4 regions of the Bacillus sp. AK128 genome follow, and region 2 is predicted to be linked to each of the others. Evidence: riboswitches for the same ligand, from Rfam matches in the RefSeq annotation. Region 2 holds a riboswitch; each other region holds the start of a gene.

Evidence for each region. A riboswitch is a leader RNA that binds a small molecule or an ion and turns the genes downstream of it on or off. The one in region 2 is predicted to bind cyclic di-GMP.
Region 1: it holds a riboswitch for cyclic di-GMP, as region 2 does, so the genes downstream of both, M1D60_RS19135 (putative bifunctional diguanylate cyclase/phosphodiesterase) here and M1D60_RS02165 (S8 family serine peptidase) in region 2, are expected to answer to the same signal.
Region 3: it holds a riboswitch for cyclic di-GMP, as region 2 does, so the genes downstream of both, M1D60_RS21010 (sensor domain-containing diguanylate cyclase) here and M1D60_RS02165 (S8 family serine peptidase) in region 2, are expected to answer to the same signal.
Region 4: it holds a riboswitch for cyclic di-GMP, as region 2 does, so the genes downstream of both, M1D60_RS00435 (amidase) here and M1D60_RS02165 (S8 family serine peptidase) in region 2, are expected to answer to the same signal.

Annotation. Positions count from the first base shown of each region.
Region 1 covers NZ_CP096379.1:3,791,779-3,800,257, reverse strand. Annotated here, with positions in the region: gene M1D60_RS19155 (phosphotransferase family protein) at 1-83, opposite strand, end outside; gene M1D60_RS19150 (3-hydroxyacyl-CoA dehydrogenase) at 974-1,867, opposite strand; gene M1D60_RS19145 (response regulator transcription factor) at 1,994-3,097, shown strand; gene M1D60_RS19140 (methyl-accepting chemotaxis protein) at 4,052-5,122, opposite strand; cyclic di-GMP riboswitch class I at 6,022-6,105, shown strand; gene M1D60_RS19135 (putative bifunctional diguanylate cyclase/phosphodiesterase) at 6,337-8,479, shown strand, end outside.
Region 2 covers NZ_CP096379.1:481,676-490,154, reverse strand. Annotated here, with positions in the region: gene M1D60_RS02185 (S-layer homology domain-containing protein) at 1-1,333, opposite strand, end outside; gene M1D60_RS02180 (Ig-like domain-containing protein) at 1,534-3,618, opposite strand; gene M1D60_RS02175 (hypothetical protein) at 3,770-4,009, opposite strand; gene M1D60_RS02170 (S-layer homology domain-containing protein) at 4,257-5,561, shown strand; gene M1D60_RS02165 (S8 family serine peptidase) at 5,523-6,455, opposite strand; cyclic di-GMP riboswitch class I at 6,629-6,719, opposite strand; gene M1D60_RS02160 (S-layer homology domain-containing protein) at 6,920-8,479, opposite strand, start outside.
Region 3 covers NZ_CP096379.1:4,186,597-4,195,075, reverse strand. Annotated here, with positions in the region: gene M1D60_RS21035 (histidine kinase) at 1-824, shown strand, start outside; gene M1D60_RS21030 (response regulator) at 821-1,420, shown strand; gene M1D60_RS21025 (mechanosensitive ion channel family protein) at 1,615-2,682, shown strand; gene M1D60_RS21020 (GNAT family N-acetyltransferase) at 2,812-3,738, shown strand; gene M1D60_RS21015 (acetamidase/formamidase family protein) at 3,788-4,723, opposite strand; cyclic di-GMP riboswitch class I at 5,069-5,155, shown strand; gene M1D60_RS21010 (sensor domain-containing diguanylate cyclase) at 5,258-6,223, shown strand; gene M1D60_RS21005 (M20/M25/M40 family metallo-hydrolase) at 6,294-7,955, opposite strand; gene argC (N-acetyl-gamma-glutamyl-phosphate reductase) at 8,458-8,479, shown strand, end outside.
Region 4 covers NZ_CP096379.1:88,958-97,436, forward strand. Annotated here, with positions in the region: gene M1D60_RS00415 (urease accessory protein UreF) at 1-419, shown strand, start outside; gene ureG (urease accessory protein UreG) at 447-1,061, shown strand; gene M1D60_RS00425 (urease accessory protein UreD) at 1,058-1,876, shown strand; partial or broken gene M1D60_RS00430 (urease accessory protein UreH) at 1,991-2,257, shown strand; cyclic di-GMP riboswitch class I at 2,537-2,622, shown strand; gene M1D60_RS00435 (amidase) at 2,669-3,535, shown strand; gene M1D60_RS00440 (phosphotransferase) at 3,658-4,626, shown strand; gene M1D60_RS00445 (Dps family protein) at 4,856-5,560, shown strand; gene M1D60_RS00450 (nitric oxide synthase oxygenase) at 5,610-6,704, opposite strand; gene M1D60_RS00455 (YuzF family protein) at 6,921-7,181, shown strand; gene M1D60_RS00460 (DUF2642 domain-containing protein) at 7,293-7,544, shown strand; gene M1D60_RS00465 (hypothetical protein) at 7,598-7,729, opposite strand; gene M1D60_RS00470 (MFS transporter) at 7,796-8,479, opposite strand, start outside.

The sequences.
Region 1 (8,479 bases), 1.4 Mb from region 2:
GCAATCCCTACACCGTTAAAGCCCCTCCGTACCATAGCATCAATTACTTCTCTATTTTGTCTATTCTTTGTCCTGCTTTCCACCCTTACCTCTCCCTTCCAATAAGGTAATATTCACCTATTATTTTCCAATGTTACATTCAATAAAATAACAAAAAACCCTGCCAAATAAATGGTAAATTTCAAAAGCATTTTAAGTTTATATACCTTATGATCAACAACATATAGAAACGGATATTGAGTTGGAGCGGGGACGGTTCAGACCAGAGGGACGGTTCGAATTCGGTGAAATGGAGGACTCGGTGTCCGCACCGGAGTCTAGGCGGACCCTCAGTCCTCTAATTCTAGTAAAATCGGTGAAAATGCCGACAAAGTGGACCGAGAGTCCTCTATTTGGTCCAAAACAAGTCATTTTCGCTGTAATTGCACTGAATAGAGGACACAGTGTCCGCATCAAGTCCAAAACGACTAGAATTCAGTGAAATAGAGGACTCAGTGTCCGCACCGGATTCCGGTGTGTGACGAGGGTGTGACGAGGGGACAGGGACCTCGTTCCATGAGACGGGAGAACGAGCTACATTTGGTTTCTATAGTTTAAGGACCTGGTCTAATTTTAATAGACGGAAGCACTCCGCTTATTTCCATTAATCAAACGTAAGAGAGCTAAGAAACTCATTTTGGGTGCATCACAGGGATTAGTATCACTAATAAGCATTTCACTAGTAGAATGATTGACTGGGGTTATCTAAAAAAAGAGCAATAATAGACAAAGGAACCACTGAATTCAATACTCGACTTCGGAGGTAAAAAAGTCACCATGCAAAAAAAATAATCCTACTCAGAGTAGTTTATTGAGTAGGATTATTTGTAAGGATAAAAATATTAAATTAGATCAGAAATTCTGAATTATATTAAGCTGCTTCGTTCATTAGGATCTTCCCCAAGTTATTTTATAAGGGGTTAGTCTAAGTAGATTAATTTTGTTTTAAAAATTTTGGATCCATGTATTCTGGATTTGGATATTTGTAGAAGCCTTCTCCAGTAGCTGCTCCCATTTTTCCTTTATCAATCATTTCAGACTTCAATTTGTCTGCAATTACGCCATAAGCTGGATCTAATTCGGCGCGTGCTCTATTCAAATTATAAGGTGTTTCCATGCCGATAATATCTAAAGTACCGAATGGACCTCTTGGTGAACCAGTTGAAATCATCCAGTTTTTATCAATCGTATGTGGGTCAGCAATATCTTTTGCCCATAAAGTTAACCCTGCATTTAAAAACGGTACCAATAATGTGTTTAAGATATAACCTGGTTGTTCCTTTTTTAGGACAAATGGAATCATCCCGATAGAACGTGCAAATTCAGTTACCTGTTCTACATATTGGTGTTCAGTTCCTGGATGCCCCATAATTTCAGCAGTGTTGTTTTGCCAGATTGAATTTGCAAAGTGTAGCGCTAAGAATTTTTCTGGGCGGCCAGTAAACTCTGCAAATTGACTTGGTAGCATGGTGGAAGAGTTTGATACAAATACTGTTTTTTCAGGTGCAACAGCTGCCAGCTTTTGATAGAAGTCTTGTTTAATATCAACACGTTCAGGTACAGCTTCAATGACTAAATCGACATCTTTCATTGCTTCAGCTAAATCAGAACTAAATGAGATCCCTTCCAGCGCAGCATTTGCTTTCGCTTCGTCGTTAAAATAGTCAGCATATACAGGTTGTAATTTTGTTATACGATCCTTTCCAAGCTTAATTGCATCCTCATTAATATCGTAAACGGTTACATTACAACCAAAAAATGCAGATTGAAAGGCAATTTGACTTCCTAAGACACCGCTACCTGCAACCATAATGTTTTTAAAATTCATAGGTTATTCTCCTTTACATATGTAATCAATAATAATACTCAAATTATTATTTCCACTATTTATTCTATAATACTATCGTGGCATAATATACGTACAAACATAGGTAATTAAGGTGTGAAAAATTATATGAATGTAGGTAAAATAATGAAGAAAATTGACTTTCAATATCTCCTATTTTATAAGATACACCGCTCTGAAATATTGAAGAACTCATTGATACGACTGGAAAATAACCCTGACATAGATAAAACCCAGAAGGAGCAACTTCGTCAGTTCATTTCTGCATTTATTGCGTTCTTAATGATACAGATGAAAAATACAGAAATTGAAGAGGATGCTTTACATTATTGGGTACAAATGCACAGTAAAGAAATGCCCATTACAAAATCAAATATATTTCAAGACATCGTATTTGAGTCATTCAAAAGTGTCTTATCTCAACACCGTCATCATTATGAAGAAGAATTACTTTCTTTCCATAATGAGTTGCTTAGAATGGTAACTACTTTATATCTGAAATGGATTGAGGACCCACCTAATGCCACTGAGGAAAAACAGAAATACACAGACAAGTTAGATGCACTTAGTGAAATTCTTATTCAGTGTAATGGTACGGAGGATTTACCATACCTCCTAACACAAATTGAAGACATCTTTCATTTTAAAAGATGTATATTCTTAAGTTATAATCCTTGGTTAAAGGAGTTTTCAGGAGCCATTGGTGAAGAATTACCAAAGGTACAGTTACTGCGAGGTAAAATTGAATCAGAACCAGTATTCTCGTTAAAGAAGCCGTTATTTTTAAGAAAGCCTGAGCCTTATGTACAACAAGCAGCAATAGAGTTATTTAATCTATCTTCCATCATTTTCATTCCAATTACATTTGAAAAACAGTTGTATGGTTGGTTAACGTTAGACCAACAAGGAGAAACTTTTGATTGTTCAAAAATAAAACTAGATGTACTAGAACAAGTTGGGGTCCGTATGGGAATGTATTTAGCTCGTAAACAATTGGGAGTGGGTGTAAAATATCACTTAGATCTTTCAGAAAAGGAATTAGGAATTCTTCATCTTTTATCAGAAGGTTACAGTAACAAAGAAATGGCGGAGCTGATGTTTTTAAGTGAGTTTACAATTCGTGATTATATTCAAAAATTGATGATTAAACTAAAAACCAAAAATCGAACTCAAATTATTACGATGGCTTTTCGAATGGGGTTAATTGACTAAATCCTAGCTCTGGCTAGTATAAATAGCAAAAAATCTATAATAAAAAGGAAAGCGACTGTATGTTAAACAGGCGCTTTCCTTGATTTTTACAGATTTTTATACTTGAAAAATCTATTTTATGATTGATTCTGCTTTTTGAGTAGTGTCATCCATGAGCTGTGCAATGGATTGATTATCATTGGTAAGACTAGGCGGACCCTCAGTCCTCTAATTCTAGTAAAATCGGTGGAAATGCCGACAAAGTGGACCGAGAGTCCTCTATTTGGTCAAAAACGAGTCATTTCCCTGTAATTTAACTGAATAGAGGACTCAGTGTCCGCATCAAGTCCAAAATGACTAGAAATCAGTGAAATAGAGGACTCAGTGTCCGCACCGGATTGTAGCGGACCCTCAGTCCTCTAATTCTAGTAAAATCGGTGGAAATGCCGACAAAGTGGACCGAGAGTCCTCTATTTGGTCAAAAACGAGTCATTTCCCTGTAATTGCACTGAATAGAGGACTCAGTGTCCGCACCGGATTCCAGTGGACCCTCAGTCCTCTAATTCTAGTAAAATCGGTGAAAATGGCGACAAAGTGGACAGAGAGTCCTCTATTTGGTTAAAAGTAAGTCATTTTCCCTGTAATTGCACTGAATAGAGGATTCAGTGTCCGCATCAAGTCCAAAATGACTAGAAATCAGTGGAATAGAGGACTCAGTGTCCGCACCGAATTCTAGGAGGCCCCTCAGTGTAACTTTTTACGTCCCTTATATGGCTTCATTTTGTGAAACTCTAGCTGGGGTGTGTAGTTACCAGTAGAACCGTCCGAGCCTGGGATAAGTATATAAACAAACGAGCCTCTTGAATTGATTCTAAGGCTCGTTTGTTATACTAGGTGACATATTTGATCCCGAAAAATAGTTTACATATCAGAAATGTCTACTTTTTCACTGGTCTCAAACCGTCCCCCGGTCTTCTAAAATTTAAATTTATTCACTTGTTCTTGTAAATCCTGAGCTAGTTTGCTTAGAGTCTCTGCTGATGCAGAGATTTCCTCCATTGAGGCTGTTTGTTCTTCTGCTAATGCGGCAACAGTTTGTGTTCTTGCTGTAGCATTTTCAGATATTTCGTTTACTGACTCAAATGATTGGGTTACTTGATTTGCACTTGCTGCCATTTGTTCTGATACGGCAGATACCTCTTCAACCTGATTAGCAACATTTTGAGCAGACTTTAAAATATCTTCAAAGACAAATCCTGTTTTTTCGATAATGCTTACTCCAGTAACGACATCCTCTGTTACAGTTTTCATTTGTTCAACTGTGGATAATGTGTCTGACTGGATCGATTGAATAAGCTGAGTGATTTGTTGAGCCGATTGATTGGATTCTTCTGCTAGTTTCCTTACCTCATCTGCTACAACCGCAAATCCTTTTCCGTGTTCTCCAGCTCTTGCTGCTTCTATTGCTGCATTTAGAGCTAGAAGATTTGTTTGTGAAGAAATATTAGTAATGGCACTTACAATCTTTTCTATTTCTTTGGAACGTTCATCTAAGGTTTGAATCGATTTTGCCGTTGTATTCACGTTAGTTTCGATGGCCTTCATTTGTGAAACAGCTTCGTGGATACTATTTGTACCAGCTTCAGACTTAATGGTCGTTTCTTCAGAAGCTTTTGCTACAGCAGATGAGGTGTTTGCAATAAGCTGAATTCCATTGGCAACCTCGTCTAAAGCTTGATTACTTTCTTGAACCTGCTTTAATTGTACATCAGCACCACTCGATATTTCATCTATAGACGTGGCTACTTGTTGAGTCGCATTCGTTGTTTGTTCAGCACTAGCTAGAAGCTCCTGTGATGATGCTGCAACATTTTCACTTGCCTGATTTACAGAGAATAATAGATTTCTAAGACTATCATGCATTGCAATGAAGGAAAGAGTTAATCGACCAATTTCATCCTTTGATTTAGGTTGAGTCACTTGAATATTTAAATCTCCTGTTGCTATTTGCTCAGCAAATGCAGTAAGTGACGCAAGTGGCTTCATTTTCATAAATAGCAATACAAATGTAACAATTATTGCAATTAATACTAATAGAGAAGATATAACTAGCCCTGCTATTCCCAAATCAACACGGTTGATGGCGTTAGCAACCTGGCTTGCAGTCCACTTCTCAAGCTTCTCTTTAAACTCATTTAAAGGCTCGGCAATAAATTGTTTCCCAGCCTCGTACTCATTGCTGTAAACTATGTACCTAGCACGATCTAAATCACCTTTCTCAACTTCTGCCATGGCCTTTTCCTCTAATGCAATTAAAGCATTTGAGTTTTCAGCAGCCTGCTCGACAAGGTCTAACAGTTCCTTAGGTATCTTTAATTCCTGTAGTCGGTTAACAACCTTTTCCCTTGTCTTAGTCTTGTTCACTTCTGTCCGATAATTATCATAATGATTCCTTTTCCCGAATTGAGTGTATGCTCTAACTTCATTCGTCAAGTAATCAGAGGCTCCTTGTAACTCTACAACTAGCGCTGCAATCTCTTTGTCCACCTTTTGTGCTTGTTCTTCTTGATCTATACTTGTAAAAAGTGAGTATAGACTCCATCCAGTAAAAGCAAATAAAATCATTATTACAATGGCTGTTCCTCTTAACAATGTTCTAATATTCATATCTAGTCTTTTCATGAGATCCTCCTGGTGTGATAAAATATACATTATTATATCGACATAGATTTACAAATTTCGATAGTTACTTTAATTTTATCTCGTCTGTATGGGGATTACGTTTTATTAGTTCATGCTTCTATTTGAAGTAAATCATCTTTTATAAAAAGACTACTCATTCTCTGATGATTCCGAAAGATCCCTGTCACTCCCTATATTAAATCTATGTAAAAAATGTCGAATGAACACCTCAATCCTAGTGAACTTATGGTATAATTTTACTAGATTGATAAAGGCAAACTTGTTGAAAGGCAAGGACGCAAAGCCCAAGGACCTACGGTTTATACTATGGTAGCCTGGCTACCGAAGAATAGATCGACCTGTAAAGGTGAATGAGATTCTTCTCGTTCACCTTTTTTTGTGACTTTTTTACCAGTTCCCATAAGATATGAAGTTGAACTAAGAATGAAGAATATAGAGTTTGACATAAGCAGCTTATAACCAATCATCTTGAGGTGTGAAATTGACTTGACTGAAGGTGCGCATCTGCGAGGAGAAGAAGTAAAGTATTGTTTTGTGCCGAAGATAGGAGCGAGTCAATGTTTAACCTAGTCATATATTTAAGTTTATGCTGCATTCTATGCGTTACATTGCTGAATATGAATATGCATTTAACCAACTCTTCTGCTGGGAAGAAAATGCCTGAGATTTTATATACCTTTATTTTAGCTACTATATGTGGGTTTATTATAACGATCATTCCATATATGGCCCTTCTAGGTAATAAAATCATTGAACTATCAAATGAAAATTTAATGCTTACTTTTAAAAATGGTATTTACACCTTCTTATTTTGCTTCATTAGTTTTCTTCTCTTAAGTGGTATTGGAAAAGTTGCCGTAAAGCCTTCTAAAATTGAAACGAATAAGAAGAAAGGCATCCTTCCTTATTTAATGTTAAGTATTGGTGTTGCTGCCTTTATATTGTTTTATATTATTTATTTAATTGAAGAAGTGTACTCTATTTCCATTGATATTAATAGTGAGTATGTTTTTTATGTGGTCATCCTATTAACGACTTCCATTTATAATATAGCAAGGATATTTGAACATCTTCATATTGATCGATTAATGATTAATAGGAGTTTAACTTATACAAAAACTTCTTTATTTTTTACGATTTTTAGTATTTCATTTGGTTCGATTCTTTATATGTTTATACAAGGACTTTATCAAAATATAAATTTCTCGGTGACAATTATTGCTATCACTAGCTTAATATTATTGTTTATCATCACGGTTAACTATATTGAAAACCAAATGATTTACCAGCATGGTATGCTTGAGAATCAAAATTTGAGACTCAACATAAATGAACAGCAGTTTCGCTCTTTGTTTCAATACAATCCAGATGCTATTTTTAATTTAGATTTGGAAGGAAATTTTAAGGAAGTAAATCCTTCCGCGCTACCTTTAACCGGCTACACCTTAGAAGAAATTCTTAAGTTGAATATAAGGGATTTATTGTTCCAAGAGGAAACTTTAAAATTGACTACCTTTCTTCATGAGATTTTAAAAGGGAGCAGTGTTAGTTTTGAAACCTTTATCCTTAATAAGAACAAGCAGTTAGTCAATCTAAATGTAACAGCAACGCAAATAAAAGTAGATGATTCCATTACAGGTATCTATGCAATCGTTAAGGATGTAACGGAACAAAATAAAGTCCAAGAGAAGGTGAACTACCTAGCTTACCATGACGAGCTTACTGGACTTTTAAATCGAAGAGGAATTTATAAAGAAGTGGAAGACCAAATTAACAAGAAGTTACCGTTTGCGACTGTCATTATTGATGTGGATATGTTCAAGGACATCAATGATCATCTCGGTCATGCTGCTGGGGATACATTGCTCAAGCTTATTACAAAGAGGCTACAATATACAGTTGAACGAAAAGGATTCATTGCTAGACTGGGAGGAGATGAATTCCTGATTTGTATACCTGAAATCACAGATACTATAGAAGTGAGGAAAACGATAGAAGCTATTCAAACCGCAATGAAACAACCGTTTAAAATTGAGGAAGAACAGAAGGAAATCACATTAAGTATTGGAATCTCTTATTATCCAAATGATGGAGAAGACTATCATACATTAATTAAACATGCGGACATGGCTATGTATGTTGCAAAAAAAGCTGGACGAAATAGTTATTCAGAATATAAAGCATCCTTAGAAAAAGATATGCTATCGAAGATTAAGATGTACGAAGAATTAAAGATTGCGATTGAAGAAGAACAATTTGAACTCTATTATCAGCCTAAGCATAGTGCGAGAGATGAAGGAATAGTTGGTGCAGAGGCACTTATCCGTTGGCAGCATCCTATAAAAGGCTTTGTTAGCCCGGGAGACTTTATTCCTTTAGCAGAGGCAACCGATTTAATCATCCCATTAGGCAACTGGATTATGAAAGAAGCCTTAAGACAATTTAAAGATTGGGAAAAGGAGTTCCCGAAGGACTTTCAACTATCCGTAAATATCTCGCCAAAGCAATTTATTGCAGATAATTTTATTCCATTTTTGCTTAGGAGCATAGACGAATTTTCCATTCCTCCAGAAAAAATAGATTTAGAAATTACCGAGAGCTTAGCTATTGAAAATACAGAACTAACAAGAGAAAAAATAAATCTATTAAAAGACTTTGGATTCCAAATTACAATGGATGACTTTGGTACAGGATATACGT
Region 2 (8,479 bases):
TCATGATTGCACGAAGACCTGCACCATTAACCGTGAATTTTTGGAGCATATTTTGGAATGGTTGAATCGTATATAACTCACCAAAAGTCACCGGACCTTCATCAAGACCAGCACGTACTCCCCCACCATTCATGATTCCAAAGTCAGAATCCATAGACCACACCATTGCATCAGCAATTAAATTTCCAATAGCATGATCAGAATAGGCACGGTCATTAAATGGGTAACGGTTTGAATCATAGTTGTATAAACTTTCTCCAACCACTTCATTCTTTACCGGAGCGATAAGTTCTTCATACTTATCAAGGATTGACTTTACAGTCGGATCTTCTTCTACATCTTGAGTGTTATAAACTAATTCTGTAACGGTCTTATCACGTACAATATCATGTGTAGTTGGATCTATTTCGATGTCTACTGCACCAAACATATAACCATATTCCCATGCTTGTACGACAGCAACATCATCATTAATAGTACCATCGACTACTTTATGATTGTGACCCGCAAAGATTACGTCTACTTCTTCATGTAAACCGTCTGCTTCCCATTCAGCAACATCACCAGTCATAACTCCGTCTACTACTTCTGCCGTGTTATGCGCAAGAACAATAATCGCTTCAACACCTTTTCCGACTAATTCCTCTGAGTACTTGTTAATTGCTTCTAATTCGTCACGAACCTCTAAATTCTCATTTCCATCTGGCTTTACCATGCCTGGAGTTGAAGTTGTTACAACACCAATGAAACCAATTTTAGTTCCAGCAATTTCTTGAATATGATATGGGTCTAATAAAAGCTCACCAGTCGATTTATCATAAATATTTGCAATGATATTTGGAAAATTCATCCCATCATACCCTGCAGTACCTTTACCTTTTGGATGTTCACCACCATTAACCATACGAAGATATTCTTCTATACCTTCATCAAATTCATGATTTCCCGCTGTCCCAATATCTACTCCGATTGCTTCCATAATTTCTACGGTTGGCTCATCTTGGAAGGTAGAAGAAATCATTGGAGAACCACCAATCATATCTCCAGCATGAATCACTAGTGTGTTTTCATTTTTTGCTTCTTGGTTTTTAATATGAGTAGCTAAGTAAGAGGCTTTTCCTACAGTGGCTTCTTTTTCACCATCTCCATCTAAATCAACAGTAGTTGTTTTATCAATTTGACCGTGCCAGTCATTTAAACTTACTAACTGGATTTTAATATTAGATGTCTGAGCATTTACAAATGTTTGACTAAATGGAGCTGCAAATGCACCAATTGTTAAAGCCGAAGCTAATGCAACACTCACAATCCCCTTTGCATTTTTTAAAATCATTAAATTCTCTCCTTTAAATTAAACTATGAATTATTTTAACTACATTATTAACCCTAGCATTCTATTATTATTTCAATGTAAACAGTATGTAAAATTATGGTTTAAGTTTGATTAATATCTTTAAAACGTTATGAAAAACAATGAAAAGGTGCCAGGCACCATCCAGTAAATGGATAGTGCCTGGCACCGCATTATCATTTTTATTCAAGATACTCTTTGATATCATCCACAAACTTAAACTTCATCGCTGGTTGGAAAGTAGGCATCTTGATTCCTAGCACTTCGTAATCAGGGTTTTGTTTAAACCAGTTTTCTCTTTGTTGATTCACATCTTCTAATTCAGCTTTGTAATCTCGAATTGCTACATAAACTTGCAAGGAGCCAGATAGAGCAGTGCTATATGTTTCTCCTGATAGAGTATGCAGTCTTGCTAAAGCAATATGCTGCTCTTGATAGATTCTTACACCTGAGTGGAAAGAAGGACCTATGCCACTAAAACTCCAGATAGGAAAAAGTGTATAACGGATTGGTTGTTCTGTTCCCACTGCACCGGATCCACGAACAATTATTAATAAGTCCTTTTTATCACTTAGAACACTAAAGCCATGGTCGTTCCTTCCTCGAGGATAGAACCCCGGTAAGCCAAAATGGCTAGGTGAATAAATAATTCCTGAAATTGGGGAGAACACTCTAAATAAATCCTGATATCCACTTGCAGTGTAAGTTCTTTTAGGCTTATAGGTTAGTGTTAGAGAATGCCTCGCGTATGCTTTCGAGTCAACGGTTACATCACTTAACATACTATCTAGATCAAATGAAGACTTTGGTTTGAAGTCATCATTTAGGTGACGAGAAAGAAAAACGGCAAAATGCTGTCTAGAGATTGGTAAATTGGATCTAAAGGTACCATCTGTATAACCTGTTGTGATTTGATAGTAATGTAGAGCATTAATATAATCTTGTGCCCAAAAATCATACTCAATATCAGTAAACGGTTGTTCACTCACCGAACCATGAAGAGAATACGCGGTTGCCAAAATTTTCGCCATCTGACCTCTTGTTAAAGTTCCCCAAGGATCAAAGTACTTTTCACCTGTTTTCGAATCAGTTTTACCAGATATAATCCCAAGTTGAACAGCTAAGGCAACCTCTTCATAGCCATAGCTACCCGGCCTCATATCAGTAAGATTCGGGTCTTTTAACTCAGAAGAAGTGACTTTAATTCCTTTTTCACGGAGAATCATTTGAACTGCCTGTAACCTTTTGATTGTATTGGAAGGTCTAAAGGTATCATCCTCTTGATAGCCATTTATAATACCTTTGGTATTTAAATAGCTAATCTCCTCCGTGTACAATTGCACATCATTAAATTGCTTCGGTGGATTCATTGTTCTAAACGCAGCCTCTAAAGGCTCAGATGTATTACCCGCTGTATCTAAAGCTTCGACTGAAATCAAGTAATCTGTTGAAGGTTCTAGTCCAGTTAGTTTAAATTCCATCAGGTATCTGATATTGTCCATAACAAGATTATTATTTAAATAAATTCTATACCTAACCTCTTCTGGTCGTTCAAAATCAGTTGCACTTGAACTAGTAAAAGAGACAAAATGATCGGTGATATCTTGAATGTTTATTAATTTTGTTTCCCATTCAGGTGATACAACATCCTCTACTTCTACAATCATTTCTTCACTCATATTACCTGCTTGATCTGTAGCAGTTATACCAAAAGCGCTACCAGAAAGATTTAAACCAATATCAACTGAAAAATGCCCATCTTCCGTTGCTACTGTTTCCTGAGTAAAATAACTATTTTTCTCTATGATTTGAACGGTCGATCCTGGTTCTGCCGTTCCAGATAACGTAGTTTTAGTATTTGTAACCTTCTCAACTACTGGAAGAGCAGGGCTTGTTATATCTACTACTTTAATGGTGCGTTCAAAACTTTTCATTCCTGATGAATTTGTAGCATATAAAACTAGTAAAGAATTGGCTGGCTGTGGTGTAACTAGTACCTCATATTTTCCTGAAGCATCCGCACTGCCTTCTCCAATCACCAATTCGCCATTTTTTATGGTGATAGATGATTCAGGATCCGAAGTACCAGAGATAATTTCGTCCTGATCGCTAACCTCTAGGGTACTAGGCGTTTCTGGTTGTTTTAAAACCTGAATATCTTGTACCTCTGTCCCCGCTCCTGTATTTGCAAAAACAAGATTACTAGGAAGTATGGAACTAACAATCATAAATATAAGAAAAATAGTAATGTATTTTCGTAATATCATTTATCTGCCTTCCCTTCATAATGCTTTTTCACCTTAGGATTATAACGTATTAGCAGCACCTGAGGGTTGGCCAATTTATGGGATGCATATATAACAAGGTGCCAGGCACCATCCAGTTTTTGGATAGTGTCTGGCACCCAGACTCATTAATTTAGTTCTTGAAAAAATAACCTTCCTCCATCTTATTCCAGCTAAAAAAAGAAAATAAAGTTCCAATCAACATACAACCTATCCAAACCAACAGTAACTCAATCAAAGTAATTTTGATTGTAAATGTACTCACTAAGAACTTAATTAATAAGTAATCAAGTACTAAAGGAATAGATAAAACCACTCCCGACAAAATGACAAACCTACGTTTACCCATACTTCTAATTTGTCTCCAGTCCAATTAAATGATTCCTCCTCACTTTAGTTTCTTTTATCATTATGACTTATTATTATCTTATATTTATATCAATCTTCTAGGAATGATTACATTCACAATTTATGGATGGTGCCTGGCACCATGTTTCTAATATGTTTTTATACATTATAGGAAAATTATGGTAAAAATTATTTTTCATTAAAGAGGAATTTCCATAAATTATCTCGAATAAAAACATGAATAGAAAATAGAAAGTAGTCGGAGGGATTGGATGAAGAAGTTTAGCAAGAAATTATTAGGATTTATCATGGTATTCACCTTATTATTAGGTGGGTTCGCATCACCAACTTCTACAGAAGCAGAAACCAACACGGTTAGTTATGTAGCATTAGGTGATTCCTTAGCAGCAGGGCAAACTCCTTATAGATCGTTTGGAAAGGGCTTTTCTGATTTTATTGCTGATTATTATGAAACACAAAGTTCACTAGAATTATATTCTAATAAGTTTGCTGTTTCAGGTTACACGACTGAAAATGTATTAACTGATCTTGTGGACAACAAAGTAGTGGATGGGCAAAAAATAAAAGATGCTCTTCAGGATGCTAATGTTGTGACAATAACTGCAGGAGCAAACGATGTAATAAAGGCTTTAAATATTGATAGAGAAAAGGGGACAATTTCTTTTAATCTATTAGAAGTATTAAAGATCATTCAATCTGTTCAAGATAACTACAACGAAATTTTCACTGAAGTGAAAGCTGCAAATCCTGATGTTGAAGTTTATGTGTCAGGTTATTATAATCCATTTCCTTATCTACCTGAAGCACAACAAGGAAAAGTCGATCAAGCAACAATGGCTTTGAATAATGCCATTAAGAAGGTTGCTGAAGAAAATGGCGCAACATTCGTTTCATTATTTGGGCTTTTTGATGATTCTCCGTCAACATATTTACCAAATGCTGCGGATATTCATCCATCTGAGGAAGGGTATGTGTTAATTGCAGATTCATTTTTAAAAAGCATGATTATTAACAATGCTCCAAAATTTAATGATGTTCTAAATGATAACTGGGCTTATAATGAAATCTCTTTATTAGCTGGCCAAGGAATTATGTCCGGAGTAACAGCTAATCAATTTGCTCCTTTTGAACCGATTAAAAGGTCAGATGTAGCAAAAGCTCTACTTAACGTTATTCCTTTAGAACAATCCGTGCCACCTAACCCAGGTTTCTCTGATGTACCTGAATCACATGATGCCTATTATGCAATTGCTAAACTAACTCAGGCAGGAATCTTCATTAAAGCAGAAAAGTTTAATCCGGATGCTCCTTTAACGAGAGCACAGATGGCTAAAGTTTTAACGCTTGCTCTAAAATTAAATGGAACTACACCTTCTACATTTAAAGATATTACTAATGATCATTGGGCTAAATCTTATATTGATGCATTAGTTTCATCTAACATAACAACTGGTTATACAGTAGACAACACGTTTAGACCAAACTTAAAAACAACTCGATCACAATTTGCTGTGTTTCTAGTAAGATCGATGGATACGAATTATATTGTAGAATAAAAAGAGTGCCAGGCACCACCCAAATATTGGATGGTGCCTGGCACCTTTATTGCGAATAGAATCGTTACCCGATGCTGCAACTACTAAAATCCCCTCATTAGTTGCTCGATTTACGGCATCTTTAATAGCCAATGATTCCGTGTCCGTTCCTAAGCTAAGGTTGATGATATCCATGTTGTTTGTAATTGCCCAATCAATGCCTTCGACTATATCAGTTGAAACACCCGTTCCATCTGCCCCGAGTACTTTTACTGAATAGATTTGAGCATCTGGTGCTACCCCTACAATACCAACATTATTGTGTTTTGCCCCAATAATTCCAGCTACATGCGTTCCATGCCCTTGATCATCATGATAAGAGCTCGTATTATCAACTGTTGATACACCACCAGCAATAGTTAAGTCGGTATGGGCTGCGATACCTGTATCAATAACAGCAATCTTCACTCCTGTTCCCGTATACCCATCTGTAAATGCCTGAGAATTTTCGTTTACGGCTTGGAAACTCCATTGTGACTCTTCACTAGTGATTGCTTGTGTTTGAAAATCCCCCACTGTTTTAAATACTATTTCCTCTTCTACATATGCAATGTTAGGGTCTTGTTCTAATTTATTTATATCACTTTCAGTGAGTGTAGTAGTTACTGCAGAGATTGTTTCAAGTTCATTCGTTTCTCCTATCCCTTCCTGAAGAACAGCTTGTTTTCCATCCTCATTTTTGTATACCACCACTACTTTTTCTACTGTATAATCTGGTGCTAATTCACTAGCTAATACTGAAGTATTTGAAACTAGTAAAGCAGATAGTAACCCCAATGAAATGACTTTTCTATATAACCGTCTTTTTTTGAGCTTCTTGTTTCGTTGTAAATCATTAAAATGTGTTAGGCTCATGAAGAATTCTCCTTCTATCTTTAATAGGTACTAATGGAATAAGACCATGGTATTGAAGAAATGACTTAAAAAACAGGTGGGATTCTCTTGAGTTGTAATCTACCCACCTTCGTCGAAATAAAAAAATGCAACCCTTGAAATAAAGGTTGCAATGAGAAAATAGATTCCTCAACGTTTGCAACCAGACGATCATAGCTTTTCAAAAAAAGCCGTAGACTCGTAGCTTTGCGTCCCTACCTTTCGATAGGTTTGCCATTAAAAACATAAGTATATGAAGTTGTAGTTATATTAACCTATTACATAATTACTAGATAACTTTATTTAACAACACTTTAGCATTACTCGTAAATGACTAAAAAATGGTAATAACTAGCTAGTAAGGAAAGAAATATTAGTAAAAAAGGTAAAATACCAGATACCGCCCTATAAAGGTTAGTATCTGGTATAAATTAGCAGTTTAAAGTTCATTCACTATCACTAATAGTCGAATCTTGAGAGATGGTTGTTTGTTCGCCAAGGTACTCCTTTCTTTCTCCGCTCTGATTAATATAGGTTCGTCGAATCGTCTCATACTCACCTTTTGTTAAATAAAGAGTATTAATAGTTGGTGCAAACTCATTCATGGCACCTAATGCATACAGGTTAGAATGTATAGCAGCAACAAATTCTAATGCATAACCACTTGTTGACATGTTAAATTGAATCTTTGCAATTTCATTTGAGGTAAAGTCTACTAACCCGTTTATACTAAGATCCTTGTTTCTCTCTAGGAAGTTATACGATGCATTCTTACCCTTTGCTGTATATTGTACATGATAAGAACCCTTCGGTACTTTTGTATTTGGATAAGTCAGAATGCTAAAGAGACTGTTTCCACTACGATCAACCGGGAGTAATGAAATAAATTCTTGTTCCATTTCATTATTAGTATAAGGATGTGATATTTCTAAGACCGTGTGCATTCCTCTTACGTCCATTTCTTTTACTGTTCCGTTAAGAATTTCATCTGCAGTGAATTCTCCAATATAGAGGACACCAGAATTTTCAATTGTAAAATAATACTTCTCAAAAGTTACTTCACCAAAGTTAGTAAAATCCATTCTAATCTCACCATTTTTAATTGAATAGTCAATGGTTGGATTTATAGAGGACCCAAAAACGCCATCTTCTTCTGTATAAGGGAATTGTTGAATATGAACGAATCCGTCCTTGATATCTGCACCTTTGAATATATATATACCTGAGCCAGGCTCCACTTCTATTGTTGGTGCGCTAGCTTCTCCACCCACTTTTTCAATATTACCTTTAACCAATTCGTAATCTTCTACAACCTCTTCTGCTCTAGCTCCTTCTGGGAGTATTAAATCCACTATTTTAGCCAAATCACCCAATGTTATTTTAGAGTTAATGGAACGTGTTTCAAATTTGTCAATCGTTCCCGCTGTTTCTATATTAATTTGAGTATCAGAAAGGATTGTTGCCTTCTGAATATTACCCTTACCTTTTAGTAGAAACGATTCTTTAGTTGAAACGGATAGTTCATTTACTGAAGCATCAATGGTAACTTCGTTTGCTCCTTCTTGAATCACAACCTTTGGAATAACTATACTCGAATCAGCTTTTATTCCAGTATTAGCATACACATTAAAAACTTGAACCGAAGTGGTTCCTAGTGTTTCAATAACCGCTCCTTCTTTCTTTACTTCTAATGCCTTTAATTTTGTATTTACAAACGTTATAGTAGTGTGTGAAATTGATTCAGATAAAACATTATAAGCGAATGAACTAGAGATTGTTGTACCACTGTGTATGGTAGATATAGTTGCCACTCTATCAGATAGTAATGTGTTTCCCTCTACTATAACTGTATCTGCATAGAAACTATTCTTAACATCCACCCCAATCACTAAATCTCCCAATATAGTAAGGTTCTTAACTGTGATATAGTCACCGCTTATAATAAGATCCCCGCTAAAACTAGCTCCTTTACCATCAAATATTGGGTTTGTTGCATCAATACTTCC
Region 3 (8,479 bases), 1.0 Mb from region 2:
CTTTCTTTATTTTATATATCATTTTATTAACCAGTACATTTGCTACTGTTAACTATGGATTTGTAACTGGAAACCAGGTGTTTTTTACGCAATTGCCGTTTGTCTTTTTGAGTATACTGGCGGTTATATTGCTACCTATTAGCACTTATAATAAAAATAAAGAGGATCTGCTTCAGGGGAAGCTTGAGGATGCAAATAAAAGGATTTCCGAGTTAGTTAAGTTAGAAGAACGCCAAAGAATTGCGCGTGATCTTCATGACACACTTGGCCAAAAACTTTCATTAATTGGCTTAAAGAGCGATTTGGCTGGGAAATTAGTTGATAAAGATCCCTATCAAGCGAAAAATGAGATCTATGATGTCCAGCAAACCGCTAGAACTGCTCTAAAAGAGGTTCGTGAAATGGTAACTCAGATGCGAGGAACTAAATTAGAGGATGAGCTTTCTAGAGTTCAACAGATTCTTAAAGCTGCACAAATCAATTTTAAGCTAGAGGGTGAACCAAAGCTTGCGAACATCTCTTTAATTGCTGAGAATGTGGTGAGTATGTGTATTAAGGAAGCTGTCACCAATGTGGTCAAACATAGTCAGGCACATGTTTGTATCCTTAAAATTGAACCAACCGAAACAGAGCTATTGGTTCATGTACAAGATGATGGAATAGGTATTGAGAATATAGATGAGGATTTCAAGGGGAATGGGCTACAAGGTATGATTGAACGACTAGAGTTTGTGAATGGTCGATTAGAAATAGAGTCAAATAAAGGCACAACCATCATTATAAGAGTGCCTTATGATCATAGGCAAAAGGAGGTGGGAAAATGATTCGAATTGTGATTGCAGAGGATCAAAATATGCTGTTAGGTGCACTTGCAGCATTAATAGATTTAGAAGAGGATATGGAGGTAGTTGGAAAAGCAAGCAATGGGGAAGATGCAGTGAAACTTGTTCACCTTCATAAACCGGATATTTGTATCATGGATATTGAAATGCCGGGAAAAAGTGGACTGGATGCAGCAGAAGAGCTAAAGGGGCTTGGGTGCAAAATTATCATTTTAACCACCTTCGCTAGGTCTGGTTATTTTGAGAGAGCAGTTAAAGCAAATGTGAACGGATATATGCTTAAAGATAGTCCAAGTGAAGAATTAGCAAACTCGATTAGAAGCGTGATGGATGGTCGTAGAATCTATGCTTCAGAGTTAATTGATGAAGCGTATAGCCAAGAGAATCCATTGACTGAAAGGGAAAGTGCTGTTATTGAATTAATGGCAGAGGGAAAAAGTACGAAGGAAATTGCCAGTCAGCTTTTTATTACGACAGGAACTGTTCGGAACTACGTCTCAGTCATCTTAGATAAACTGGAAGTGACTAATAGAATTGAAGCCATTAAAAGGTTTAAGGAAAAAGGCTGGTTTAAATGAAAGGTATTGATGAAACGGAGCAACTAAGCTCCGTTTTTTTTATAACTCAGATACTAGGAATGACCTAATTAATAGCTAAGATTAACAGCGACAAATAATCTATGCTCAAGAATCTTGAACTAAAGGTGGAGGTCAGTTAAGTGTGTTGAAAATTTAAATAGTTTATAATTAAAGGAACATAGGGAGGTAATGATGTGACAACATTAATGGAGTGGTTGGAGAAATTCAATTACGAAGATTTATTTATTGTCATCGCTGTGGTGGTGGCCATCTTACTTTTACGCTTTGTTTTATTATGGAGTACAAAACGGTTTCAAACCAATCATGAAGCAGCAAGAAGTATCATCAATTGGGCTACCTTTTATGGAACCCTCATATTCTTATTGCTATATTTTTCAAAATCAGACTGGATGTTTGCAAGTATTTATAAGGTAGGAAATGTCGAAATTACCTTATTCTTAATTATTGTTGCCATTTTAATTATCTCATTAGCGAGCCGAATTTCTAAAATATCCACTAAAGTGCTTTTACCAAATATTTATGATCGATATAATTTAGATAAAGGGCTAAGATTTACATTTGACCGAATGATTCATTATTCTATTATGGTTATTGCTGTCATAACGAGTTTAACGACAGTTGGAATCGATTTAAGTGCACTAACAGTTTTTGCCGGAATTATAAGTGTGGGAATTGGATTCGGGCTTCAAAATATTGCTTCTAATTTTATTTCCGGAATTATTCTTTTATTTGAAAGACCTATTAAGGTAGGGGATCGGGTGATTGTAGATGAGATAATCGGAGATGTGGAGAAGATTAACATGCGAGCAACGATTATTAAAACGCTTGATAATGAGCATATCATTGTTCCCAACTCCTATTTTTTAGAGGAGAAGGTTGTCAATCGTTCTTTTAGTGACCCGAAGCTTCGACTTGTTCTTCCGATTGGTGTTGCATATGGAACAGATGTGGAAAAAGTAAGGGAGTTATTACTTGAAGTTGCAAGAGAGGAAAATCTGGCCTCACCCACGGTACTTACAGTTCCTGAGCCTTTTGTGAATTTTGTAGGATTTGGTGATTCTTCACTAGATTTTGAATTATTTGTCTGGATTGCAGATCCAAATCAATTTATTGTTATTAAAAGTAATATAAATTTTAGAATTAACCGTATTCTAGCTGAAAATAATATTGAAATTCCATTTCCTCAACGAGATTTACATATAAAAAGTGTGAATCAAGAGGTGAAGCATACAATTAAATAAACCTTTGAAACGAGACTTGCTATTTTGTAGCGGTCTCGTTTTTGGGTTTAGTATATAAAAAGGGAAATATAGGATATTAATAGAATATAAGGATAGAGTTTTATAATGGTAATCAAGAGAGGGATATCAATGATACAAGTAAATGAAAAGCCATATACAATAAGAAACTATCAAGAAATGGATGCGGAAGAAATCGGTCAGTTTGATTTTATGGGAATGCTAGCATACAAGTATAACCGTGATTACGAACCGAGTAATATATTTTGTGCAGTTAATTCAGAAGGCCATATTTTAGGTGTAGGACACTTAGTACCAGATCAAACATGGTTTTTACTAGTGAAGAATAATGATCCGTCGGATTTTGTTTATAAATTAACGATGGATATTTCCTTGAATTTTAACCAACCATCTAGTGAAAATGTGCTTGAGGAACTTTTTGCACACCTGTTAACAAGAGCAAAGGAGCTAAGAGCAAAATATCCTGATAAAAAAATAAGTGTAAACCATGTTATTTCTTCTGATGATCTAGAAGAAATTGATTTTTATCTTTCAAAAGGGTTTACGATTATTCGAAATCATCTCATTATGAAAAGGGATTTAACGGAACCGATCTCACCTCACCACTTTGCTGAGTCTATAAAAATCTTGAACTGGAAGATGGAATCTGAAGAAGAACAGGAGCGTTATCTAAGAGCCGAGTCAGAGAGTGATAAAGATGGGGTGTCTTGGAGTCTTAACCAGTTGCGCTGGACGAAAGCAGGAGGCGAGTGGGATACGTTCACAGCTTTTGAAGGGGATCAAATTGTTGGAAGTGTGATGACATGGGGATTAGGTGAAAGTAGAAGTGCGACTGAGAGTATTTTTGTTCTACCAAGGTGGAGACGAAAGGGGATTGCAAAAGCGATGATTACTGAAGCCTTGCTTTTCTTGAAAGCCAAGGGAAAGACGGAAGCAACTCTTGGTGTATTTGGAGAAAACCAGGAAGCTATTCCTCTTTATCTCTCACTAGGCTATAAGATGGAAGGGATCAATATAGAATTAGGACTTGAAATATAAATTAGATATAAAAAAAGCGCTGTAAGCACCAGCGCTTTTTTGATGGGTCCTACCTAATTATCCCGTGAGGAAGCATTGCATGAGCACCCTTTACCCCATTTACCACTTGAGTGACTCGTAAATCAACTGCTACACTAGCTAATGCCAAAGCTTCTGCTTTTTCAATGCCATAAAAACTTTGCATGAGTATAACCATCTCATCAAGAGCTGTGGCTGTAGCTTCATTTAAGTCCTCATTAAAGCCAAATGTGATCCAGCCTGTTGGAGTTTTTGCTCTAGGCATGTTTAATTCAAGTTCTTCATGGACAATCAAAGTAATATCAACATGATCCATCGGGCATTCAATCGCCGTTCCAGACACCTCACCATCACCTTGGGCAGCGTGACCATCTCCAATCGAAAATAATGCACCCTCAACAGAAATAGGTAAGAACAAGCTAGTTCCTCTAACTAGTTCTTTACAATCAATATTTCCTCCTGCATACCGTGGAGGAGCTGTTGGAAGAACACCATCCTCAGCAGGAGCAACACCCATCAATCCCATAAACGGCTGTAAACCAACATGGAATGGCTTACCTCCAATCGAACAGGTACCGGTCATCTTAACTTGATCTAATTCCCAGTCCAGTTGAACGGAAGTCGCTTCTACTAACCCTAACTTTTCATTTTGCCAGCTCTTATATCCCCCAGCCCAGTTACGACCATACCAACCTGGAATCAGGTCATTTACTCTGACCTCAAGCACCATTCCTGGTTTCGCTTCTTTAATAGCGATTGGCCCAATGATTGGATGACCTGGACGTTCTTCACCTTCTCGTGAAGTGAAAATCGTTCGTTCTTCTTCCTTTGATTTAGAATATCCCCACTGAATATCAGCCGTTGTTAAATGAAGGGTATCTCCTGACTGAACAGTTATAATCGGCTCGTAGCTTCTGCTAAAGGAACCGTGTAAGTTTTCGTTTTTAAGTTCAATTTTATGAATCAAGTCTGACCACTCCTACATAATTTTATAGCCTCTTATTAGTTCCATATAAGATAAGTAAAAACCTTTATTATTTAGAAAAACGTTTCTCTTATCAGAATGTTGGAATATAAGTTAAGATTTATTCACTGTATATACAACTGGGTGTGCAGAAAATACAGTTTGCGTGCAGACCACTAGGTTATAGAAATACAATAGATAAGGTGAAAGAACTAAAATAGTTAAAAGGTACTACAAACATTCATAAATATACTAAATTTTCCTAATCAATAGGAACATATTCCTGTTTCACTATTGCATATAGGAATATATTCCTATATTATGTAATTAGATAGTTAATTAAATAGACAATGATAAAGGCAAACTCATCGAAAGGTGGGGACGCAAAGCTAAAGGGGCTTAATTTAAACTTGATTATGCCAGCCAGTTACCGATAGAACATCTTCATTTTGCTGACAGATAGACTAATCGGGTTTTAGATTAGTCTATTTTTATTGCTTCTGAAAATTTATGATAGGAAGGCAATAGGTGTAAGATATGGAGATTGTGTATTTATTTATTGGGTTATTTCTAGGGGCAATTAGTCTACAATTCTATAAACATATCATTAAAGCAAAAGTGAAGGAACGTTGGGCTAATGAAAGAAGAATTTATAATTTAGTGGAAAATTCTAAGGACATCATTTATTACTATGAGGTCAAACCCGAGCGAAAATTTAAATACTTAAGTCCTTCTATTGAAACCATGCTAGGAGAAGGACTAGTAGCAGAAAGTCTAAAGAATCCAAATACACCCATTGATTTAATACATCCAGATGATCACGAATTGCTTCTGAATAAGTTTCAAGGCAAACTAGACTATAATAAACCGATTATTCAACGCTGGAGAAATCCACAAGGAGATTACATAGTTTTTGAGGAATATGCAACACCCATATATAAGGATGGCGAAATAGTAGCGATCCAAGGGATTATCCGGAATATTGACGATAAAGTTAAGCTACAGCAGGATCTAGAATACCGTATTTCACATGACTCTCTCACTGGTATATATAATCGAAGTTATTTTGACCAAAGAATGGAACGTTATAATAAAGAATTAGACACAGCAGTAGCCGTCATTTTATGTGATTTAGATGAGTTGAAGCAAATTAATGATACATTAGGACATCGGACAGGGGATTTGTTAATAAAAGAAACGGCAATGCTATTGGATCAGTTTTCAAATCGTGAAACAGTGGTGGCAAGGATTGGTGGAGATGAATTTGCGATTCTTCTAGAAAAAGAAGGGAAGGATCATGCTGAGACGCTTATCAATGACCTAAGAAATACAATTGATCAATATAATAAAACAAGTGAAGCGTTTCAAATTAAAGTTTCAATAGGATATTCCTATAATGATCACTCAATCGGGAATATGAGTAAGCTATTTGTTACCGCTGATGCAAAAATGTATAAAGAGAAAAATATTAAACGAGGATTCCAGTCAGTGGGATCTCGATAGAATTCAGTTACAATAACGCTATACTTCTTATAAACTAAGCCCAACTTTCAATAGGAAAGTTGGGCATTGGCTATTTGTTTAAAAGCTTTTCAATCACGAGCTTTGTTAAATTAGGAACTACTTCTAGCGAGTAGGTTAATTCCATTCGCTCATACTTCTTGTGAGCATCAAATCCATATGGTCCGATGTTGATCACGGGTACATTAATTTCACGGATATCATTGTAATTAACATAGTGCTTCGTCCCCCAGCCAGGATTGTTCATCGCAACAGCTTCTATTCCACTAGGGTCATCACTTAAAGCAACAAAGCTCATATCAGATATATACGGGAAGAAGTTTCTTACCACAATTGGATGCTGGTAACTAGGTTGGATTATGTCAACAGCCTTGTCTAGTGCGCCAATTAATTTTTCCTCAGCCTCAGTTTTTCCACTTAATTCAATCCTAGGTGAATAAAGAGAGGAGTAAAATAAAATCATCGCGGGACGTTTATCCGTCATCCACTTCCACGCTTCTTCTACCACCTTAGCCGCAAACATTCTAGTATCTAAACTTTGATCTAATAGAAGTTGCTCTTTAAAGATTTCCATATGTGCAGTATAGGCATCCCCGTGTTCATTCAATAAGTGTTCATGCATTTCTTCATACGTAAAAACACGTGGAGTCCAGACTAACTCTTTATATGGCTCACCACTAATACTGCAATAGGTATGATATCGTTCTCGATACAATTGGAGGGCATTTTCAAATGCAATATTTGCCTCAGTCTTTAGTTTCTCTAACACATCCTTAGGCGACCAAGAATGGATGAAGAAGTTATAATAAACATAAGCAGAAAGGGCTGTTTGAACCGTATAAGACGGCTTTAAGTCGGTTTGCTTAAGAGAAACCGGTGGGACCGTAGTTTCACCGTAAGCTTCATTGGATAATGAAGGGTTATAATTAATCTGCCTAGTTAATTCAGCTGCTAGGAAATTTGGGTCTAGTCCTTCAAAACATGATCCTACATGAGTCTCAGCTCCAGTAATAAAGAAGGAAGGTAGTAGTTTCCCTACGGTTCCTTTATAAATATAGCGATTTTCATCTCCTTCATATCGAGGGGAGACAAAATCAGCATTAATTGCGCCTATATAATGAAAGTGATGCTCTTCTTTCCAAGCGATTAGGTCCTTTAATGCAGATAAGATACCATGTGATCCATCCTCTTCATCACATTCTGCTACGAACACGAGATTTCCTTTTAGCTCTTCGGGATGCTCGGAATAATATTTTAATAGATAAATATGACTAGCTAAACCACTTTTCATATCCAAAACACCACGGCCAAACATCCACTCATTAGAATGGGCATGTGTCTTTACGATTTCATCATGAAGAGTTTCTTTCTTGATTTCTTCTAGGAGCTCATCAGGATGAATGGCTTGATCTTTTAAATGATTAAAATCCTCAATCCCAACTGTATCCATATGTCCCATCAAAATCACTGTTTCGTTAGACGGGGAACCTCCTTTATGACCCTTAACGAAGGCAAGTACATTGTAACGCTCTTGGTCATCATTAACCGTTTTTGTCATCTGTATATGGCTAGGATTTTCTTTAAAATAAGGATAGGATGAGAGTAAGGTATATAAGGCTCGGGCAATTTCTTTCTCTCCACTTGTGTTAACAATACTTTCTATATGAACTAGTTGTTTCGTTAGAAATAGAACCTCTTCTTTACAATGTAACAAATCTACGACACCCTCTTTAATAGTTATGACTAAAAAGTATCTCAAACCACTGGAAATTACAATAGATAAGATTGGAAAGAACAAAACAACGACTAATTAAGAATTTTTTGATAGGCTGTGTTAAAGTACAGTGTTGATTATTGCAGAGTTGATTGAAGTGGAAGGACGCGAGACTCCTGCGGAAGCAGCGTGACAGGTGAGACCCCGCAGGCGCATGCCGAGGAGGCTCACCGCACGCCCCGCGGAAAGCGAGTGTCCTGCAACGAAAATCAACAACAACCTTTAAAAGACCTTTTGATAAAAAGAAGTAAAGTATGCAAAACAACCAAAATATTAGTCATTCATATAAATATTCATGCATAAACATGAATGGTGGTTTTTATAAAACTATATATTTAGCCTACTTGATGAATATATTCATCTTTTTTTATAAAGTCTATTGCATAAAAATACCAAGGGTATTATAATCATACAATATTAACGGGTTTAGGAGTTGAGTGGTTTGAAGGCTGCTATTATCGGGG
Region 4 (8,479 bases), 390 kb from region 2:
CGGAAGAAACGAGACTTGGGAATCGCCGGATTGGAGAGAGGATGGCAAAGCTCTGCATGGATCTTTACCCATCCAACTATTTAGAAGAGTACTTCAAGCTGATTCAACAAAAAAAGGCATATGGACACTCCGCTATCGTGTTTGCTTTAGTGGCGCATGATTTAGGTGTGCCAAAGGAAGCTTGCGTGCAAACCTATTTATTTTCTACGATGTCCTCGATTGTTCAGAACGCAGTCAGAGGAATTCCGCTTGGTCAAACTGATGGACAGAGAATATTAGTGGAGGTCCAGCCTCATTTAGAGAGTGCCGTTCATAGCATTTATGAATTATCGAAGAATGATTTTGCCGCCGTTAGTCCTGGCTTGGAGATTGCACAAATGCGACACGAACGTTTACATGTTCGCCTTTTTATGTCGTAAATCTAACTAAACGAAGGAGTAGAATGAATGGAACCCATTCGTATTGGAGTAGGTGGTCCTGTAGGGGCTGGAAAGACAATGCTCGTTGAAAAACTAACAAGAGCCCTGCATAAGGAACTAAGTATGGCTGTGGTCACAAATGATATTTATACAAAAGAGGATGCCAAATTTTTAATAACAAATGGAGTGTTACCAGAAGACCGAGTCATCGGTGTGGAAACCGGAGGCTGTCCACATACAGCGATTCGAGAAGATGCTTCGATGAACTTTGCAGCCATTGAAGAATTAAAGGAATTGCATCCTGATGTTGAGTTGATTTTTGTAGAAAGTGGTGGGGATAACCTGGCCGCAACCTTTAGTCCTGAACTAGTTGATTTCTCTATTTATATTATCGATGTCGCTCAAGGTGAGAAGATTCCTCGAAAAGGTGGTCAAGGGATGATTAAGTCTGACCTCTTTATCATCAATAAGATCGACCTTGCCCCATATGTTGGTGCGAGCTTAGAAATTATGGAGAAGGATACGATAGCAGCAAGAGGAAATCGACCTTATATTTTTACTAACTTAAAAGACGAAACGGGTTTAGAACAGGTGGTCGAATGGATTAAAAAGCAGGCTCTACTCATCGGATTGGAATCATGAGTCATACCGGTGTACTAGAGTTAACGGCAAGGAATCGTCGTGATAAAACGATGATTTCAGATTGCTATTATGAGGGAGCTTTTAAAATTACGCGTCCAGTCTATATTGAGGATCACTCCCCGTCCATTTATCTCATTCATGTTGGGGGTGGGTATGTAGATGGTGACACGTATTTGACGAATCTTACTCTAGAGGACGGAGCGGAACTCTCAGTCACTACCCAATCATCAACTAAGGTATATAAGACTGTCCGTAAGCCGGTTCTTCAAATGATGAATATAAAGCTTGGCAAGAATAGTGTACTAGAGTTTGTACCAGATCCGCTCATCGCTTATGAAAATTCCCGGTTTATTCAGGAAACAAGCGTCTATTTAAAAGAGAGTGCCTGTTTGATTTATAGCGAAATTATTACACCAGGTTGGGCAGAGGATGGGAGCTATTTCCGATATGATTGGATTCGTTCTAAATTAAAGGTGTACAAAGAGGAGAAGCTCGTTTTATTTGATCATCTATTACTAGAACCGGATCAAGACATGACGGGAATTATGCAGATGGAAGGATACACCCATGTGGGAACACTCGTGATATTTCATCCATTGATTAATAAAAGTTTTCTTCACTCACTATATGAATTTTTATCGGTTGATGATCAAACGATTGCTAGAGTCGGTCTAACTACAGTACCGGGAAACGGAATCGTAGTTCGTATCCTCGGTATGAATACTAGAGTAATAGAAGGACTTATAGGAAAAGCTCATCTATTTGCTAGAAAGGAACTGCTCGGAAAAGAACTTCTCAGCCTGCGTAAGTATTAGTGGTTTGGAAAGGCTGTTTTTTTGTATAGATTGTTGTTTTATAAAAATCCCAAAAACCGCATTTTTACCCTAGTTGTAAGGCTCTACTCTACATGAAGAGAGTTGCTCTTTTGAAGTGCCGCCATGATTTTATTAACAATGAGCACAGTAAATGGAATGTGGGAAGGTATTTTCTACATACTTATATTTGGAGTCGGCACCATTATAGGCATGCTAGGCTTCACCACCATTCTAGGAATACCATTCATATTAAGCTCCAAAAAACTAGGCATAAACAAACTATTTACCCAAGCAACGGGAGTAATCAGTGCCGTATTTGGAGTGTATTATATGTACAACCTAGGAGTAACAGAAGGCTTGTTTAAACTATGGGTTCAATAGAAGAAGTTCTTTTATAATGGGTATTGAAACAATAACCAATTTAATTGAAGTTGTTGGAGTGAAAGGTATGAGACTCCTGCGGGAGAAGCGTGTTGAGAGAGACCCCACAGGTGCAGAGCGCCGAGGAGGCTCACGAGACCGCCCGCGGAAAGCGAATACCTGTAACGGAATCAACTGACTAGGTTGATAGGCTGAATAATTCCAAATTTTATAGCATCTGAAACCGCTAAAAAACAATATACGAATCTCCATTGATAGAATATAATGAGGGTAACAAATTAACTGAAAAGGCAAACTTCACCGAAAGGGAAGGACGCAAAGCCATGAGCCTAAACGCAGCTGCGTACGGTCGTCAGGTTGCCAGGTTCTCATTCTAGGGGCCTTGGGCTTCAGAATGGAGGACTTTTTTTTATGCAAAAAATTCTAGTAATGATGCTTAGTATTTTTGTTTTAACTTTTAGTACAGTGGTAAACACAGAAGCCTCCACAAAGGATCAGGCTACTTGGCTATGGAACCCATGGATGCTTGTAAATGATGAAGCAGGTACCCTTGAGTTTTTAAAAAGTAAACAGGTCAATAAGGTGTATATCCAAATTGATCGTGATCTACAGATGAAAGTTTACAGAAGCTTTATTGAAAAGGCATCGCTACATGGAATTCGTGTATATGCTTTAGACGGGGCACCATCTTGGGTTGCACCGAAAGGATATATCGAACAAAATAGAACGTTGAACTGGCTTGGAAATTACCAAACAGGATCTACCGATTCACAAAAATTTTCAGGTGTTCACTTAGATGTAGAGCCATACTTGTATAGCGGGTGGACTTCAAATCAAGCTACCACCATTAAAAAATTTCAAGAGCTCATTTTAAAGGCAAAAACGAGGACAGATGCTTTACAGCTTCCATTAGAAATGGATCTGCCATTTTGGTTTGATGAAATAACCTATAAGAATTTGTATGGTAAAGGCATTCTAGCTGAATGGATCATTTCTAAAGTAGATGGTGTTACCCTCATGGCTTATCGTGATTCAGCATCTAGTATCATTGAGATTGTCCGCAATGAAATCGCCTATGGAGCTAAATATGAAAAACCTGTCGTGGTTGGCGTAGAAACGGGACAAACCCAAGAGGGCGACCAAATTTCCTTTTATGAAGAAGGAGAAGCCTATATGAAGCAAGAGCTGGAAGCCGTTGAACGCCATTATTCAAGCTATTCAGCATATGGTGGAATTGCCATTCACCATGTTGGCAGCTGGATGGAAATGAAGCAATAATAAAGCAGGATTAGAATCCCAAGAATTTTTGGGATTTTTTTGTTGTTAAAAGAGGAATAGGAATAGATTGATATTATATAATGACAATAGTTACGATATGAAAATGAATGAGATGATGAAAATTGAACGTATTAAATCAAGTGGTATTGCCAACTGGTGAACTCAATAGTGAAATGTTATATAAAAGAGAAATACTTTACAAAGGTATGAATGGTAGGTATGTCGAGCGCATTTATATAACTCCTACAGAGAGTTATATTTTTAAACCGCTGACAAATAATGACCAGTTAGGGAAAGAAATTTGGATTCAAACGAATATCCTTACATCCATAAACCCAACTATGTATCCTAAGATTCTCTCCTATTCCCTTCATAATGTACCTTATTTAAACTGGTATATCATTGAGGATTTAGGAACATTGCAGCATGCATATAATGAGGAGACCTTATTAGAGGTTACGAATCTAATGGCAAAGTGGCATGGAATATCTATAGATAGAGCAGAATTAACAGGACTAAACGGGCCAAAGCCATTAATTGAGGACATGATTAGCCATATCATTAGTAATAAGAATGTAATTAGTCAAAAGCTGAATACTTTAAGTATTTCTATGGATACAATTGAACACTTATATAATTTACTGAATCAACAGGAGTTTTCAACAGAAAAAGTTTTTTCGCATGGTGATTTACACCTTGGTAATTATGCGTTTTCTTTAAATAAGATGTATGTTTTAGATTGGGAACATGCTCACTTGAATTCTCCCTATTGGGATCTTTATCATCTAATTGATCTATCTCATCCTATATTTCCGAAGAATGAAATAACTAGTCAATTAAGAAATCAGGTGCTAGCTCATTATCTCAATCAAATGGGTCAATTAACAGAAGAGAAAGAGAAACAAAACTTTAAAAATAGATACTACCTATATGCATCAGCATTTTCCATATGGATGCTACTTTTAATATGGAAGGACCTTGAAGAAAAAGAACTAAAATGGCCGAAGGAATCTTTATTGAATCAATTAAGTGAAACAACCTTAAGTCTTCAGCAGTGTTTGTCAGAATTAACAACAACACAACTAATATAAAGTATTTGTTATTAGAAGAAAGCTATCCACTGGATCAGCTTTTTTTTTTGATTTTAGTGTAGCTTTGCAGTCTTGGTGTTAGCAACCCTTGTAATGTGAGGGTCCTTTGCCTTTACAGTAATTAGCATATTGAACGATATGAATAAAGGGGAAAGTATTGATGTTAGGAGACGTTTCATGTTTCACATACTCCTTTACAATTATTTATTAAGAAAAGAGGGGAAATGAGATGCAAACACAGGGTGGTAATGGTTTTTCACCAGGAGAATTTAAGCTTTCTAAATCTGGATTTGATCCGAATATGCCAGGACATATGAATCAACATAGTGATGAAATGATTTTACGTCAGGAACCAAGAACTGCACGTCAAGAAGGGTCAGGAATAAGTCTTCCAGTCGATACCCGATTAGAGATGGGACTAATGCTAGACGAGCATTTATGTGCATTAAATGTGGCTCTACATCAATATACGAAGCACCATTGGTTAACAGAAGGTGCAGAGTCTTTCGGAAGTCTTCATCATATCCTTGATGAGCATATTGAAGTCACGCAAAAACATATAGATATGGTTGGTGAGCGGGTAGCAAGGCTTGGGGTGGTACCAACTGCACATCCAGTCACACAGCATGAGATATCCTATATTAAGCATGAAGCTGAAGGTCGCTATACCATGCGTGATTTTTTACGTAATGACCTGGAGCATGAAATAAAAATTCAAGGAATGATGAGAAAGACCATTAACCGTGCACATGAATTAAATGACTTTGGTACGGTTCAAGTGTTGGAAGAAGTTCTCTTGAAAAGAGAGGATTTTGGATATCATATTTGGAGTTTATTAGAAGATGATACATTAGTAAGAGGAATGAACCATTTATTAGATGGTCAAAACGACATTGCGTCGAACCGCCATTTAAATAACAAGCTAACCCAATAAAGTAAAGAAGTGAAGAAGGGCACATCCTTTTTCACTTCTTTTTTGGTTTTTATTCATCATTAGTTCTGTAAGGTTGCTCCTGATAAAAGAAATTCGGATAAACAAGCTTGTCTTGATATGAGTGATGAAAAATTTGAGTTGCGGCAGGTGATACCGGTGGAATTAGCCAAGTCCAGTCTCCGGTAACCTCTCGTCCAGCTTTATCTTCATTTTCTTCAAAGCGCTTAAACTGGGCTGCGGCAGTATGATGATCGACAATGCTCACACCAGCTGATTTAAACGATTCGATTACTGCAATATTTAACTCCACTAATGCTCTGTCCTTCCATAGGGTTGAATTCCTGCTTGTATCTAACCCTATGATGGAAGCAACCTTTGGCAGCAGATTATACCGAAACGAATCTGCCAGGTTTCTTGCACCAATTTCAGTTTCCATATACCAGCCGTTAAAAGGGGCTGCCATGTACTCAATTCCGCCAATTTCTAATTTCATATCAGAAATAATCGGTACAGCATACCATTTAATCTGTAAATCTTCAAAAGCTGGGTATTCAGGATGGTGAATAGGCACTTCAAGTATGGTCTCATCAGGGATCTCACACCACTTTGGAGCCTCATCATTAATTTGGATGACTAATGGCAAAACATCAAAATTCGTATAGTTACCCTTCCATCCTAGTGATTCACATACCTTTGTAAAAGGAATCGAAGCAGGATCGCCGAGCACACCATCCTCGGTCTCATAGCCTGCATACCTTACGAGTTGATGATTCCAAATCCGTATTTGACCATTCAAATTTGGTTTAAAAACCGTGATCATCGGCCTAATCTTTCCGTTATTTGTGGCAGTTTTGATGTGGAAAAGCAAAGCCTTAAATATTTCTTCCTCTGTTTGAGATTGACGAGCATCAACAACGTCAAGCGTTTGCCAGAAAAACCGACCAATACATCGATTGCTATTTCTCCAAGCTAATTTTGCTCCATGGGCTAGTTCTTCGTATCTATGCACGTAATAACCAAATTCATTAATTTGAAGCTCAACTTCACGTAATCTATCACTAATTTCACTTTCTCTACCTAGCTCTGTATAACAAATTGTAATAAAATCCTTTGCTTCTTGAAAAAGCTCATTGGCCTGTTTCAAGGTTAAACCCCCATTTATATTCAATTAAATATTGATCGTAAAATAACATGTAATTAACACTTATTCTATATATTAACCTATCCAATAGAAGGATGAAAATAAATAGAACTGGCAAATGGTCATGTACTTGGTTAAAGAAAATAGATTGATGCCTAGGGCAATTTACCCACACCTGCATAAATTGAAGGTGTATGTTAAAACAAGGAGGCAAACAAAATGCATAATATGATGTACCGTCAAGTGAACCAACCCCAACAAATGATGATGCAACCAAAACAGGTAGTAGTGGTAGAGCCCTATGTATATTCTGCGGTTAGTTCACTTGTAGGAAAACGAGCAGTGGTGGAAACAACACGAGGAAATGTGTCAGGAATGGTAATCGATGCCAAGCCGGATCATGTTGTACTTCAAGAGCGGGAATCAACTTTTTTTGTACGATTATGTGAAGTTGTTTGGATTATGCCGGATCCGTCATAGTATTCGAATCTATAGATTTCTTTAATCGGTATAATAGATAGTTTTTATAGACCTTTATATTTAATACTAGTTGGAGGGAATAAGATGAATCATATGTATAGAAACCAGCCGATGACTATGATGCCCATGCAACCGGCTCAAACCATGCAACTAGAGCAGGTTATTGTAGTAGAACCCTATGTATACTCCGCCGTTAGTACACTCGTGGGTAGAGCTGTTGTAATGGAAACATCAAGAGGTCGCGTCAGCGGAATGATCATGGATGTAAAACCAGATCACGTCCTCCTACAAGAACGAGAATCAACGTTCTTTGTACGTCTCTGCGAAATAGTCTGGTTAATGCCCGATCCTCTAAAACAATAAAGAAAAAACAATTCCGATTATAGAATTGTTTTTTGTGAATGAATATATGAAAATTATTTCTTACCTTTATCCTTAGGTGAAGACGTCTCATTGCCAGTTAAATACTCATAGCTGGCTTCTACTTTTGACTCCTTCGCCTTTGGACCTTTTACGACCTTATATTGATCATTATTTCGTTGAGACATAGCCGATCCACTCCTTTTTCATATAGTATGTACGAAAGAGAAGTGGAATATGCCGCTAGCCATTTACTATGCTGATGCTACCTTATCCTCAGGAACAAAAGCTAAGATAATAATCCCGATAATGAACAAGATCACTAGACTGAATACACCAAAACTAGAATTTCCGGTAACCTGTGCCGTCACCCCTACGAGTAAAGGACCCATGATGGATGCAAATTTCCCAAAGATATTATAGAAACCAAAGAACTCATTCGAATGCTGTTTCGGTACAAGCTTCGCAAAATAGGAACGACTTAAGGCCTGAATACCTCCCTGTGAGGTCGCCACTAGCATCGCAAGAATCCAAAAATCCAAAGTGGTTTCTAAGAAATAAGCATAAATACATACGATAATATAAACGATAATTCCAACGTACAACATCTTTTTGCCGGTAAATTTCTCAGCAAGTCTTCCGTATAATAGTGAAAAAGGTGCCGCGACAACCTGTGTTACAAATAATATAATTAACAAGCTAGTCGGACTGATTCCTAAGTCTGAACCGTAAGCTGTCGACATTGTAATAATTGTCCCTACTCCGTCAATGTAAAAGAAATAAGCAAGCAGGAATAAAAATAGTGCTCGATATTTTCTAATTTCTTTAAGTGTTCTGCCTAGGCGTTTAAAGCTACTTACGACAGGATTAGGCTCTCTCTTAATAAAATAACGTTGATGAACATTTTTCAGAAGCGGAATCGCAAAAATACCCCACCA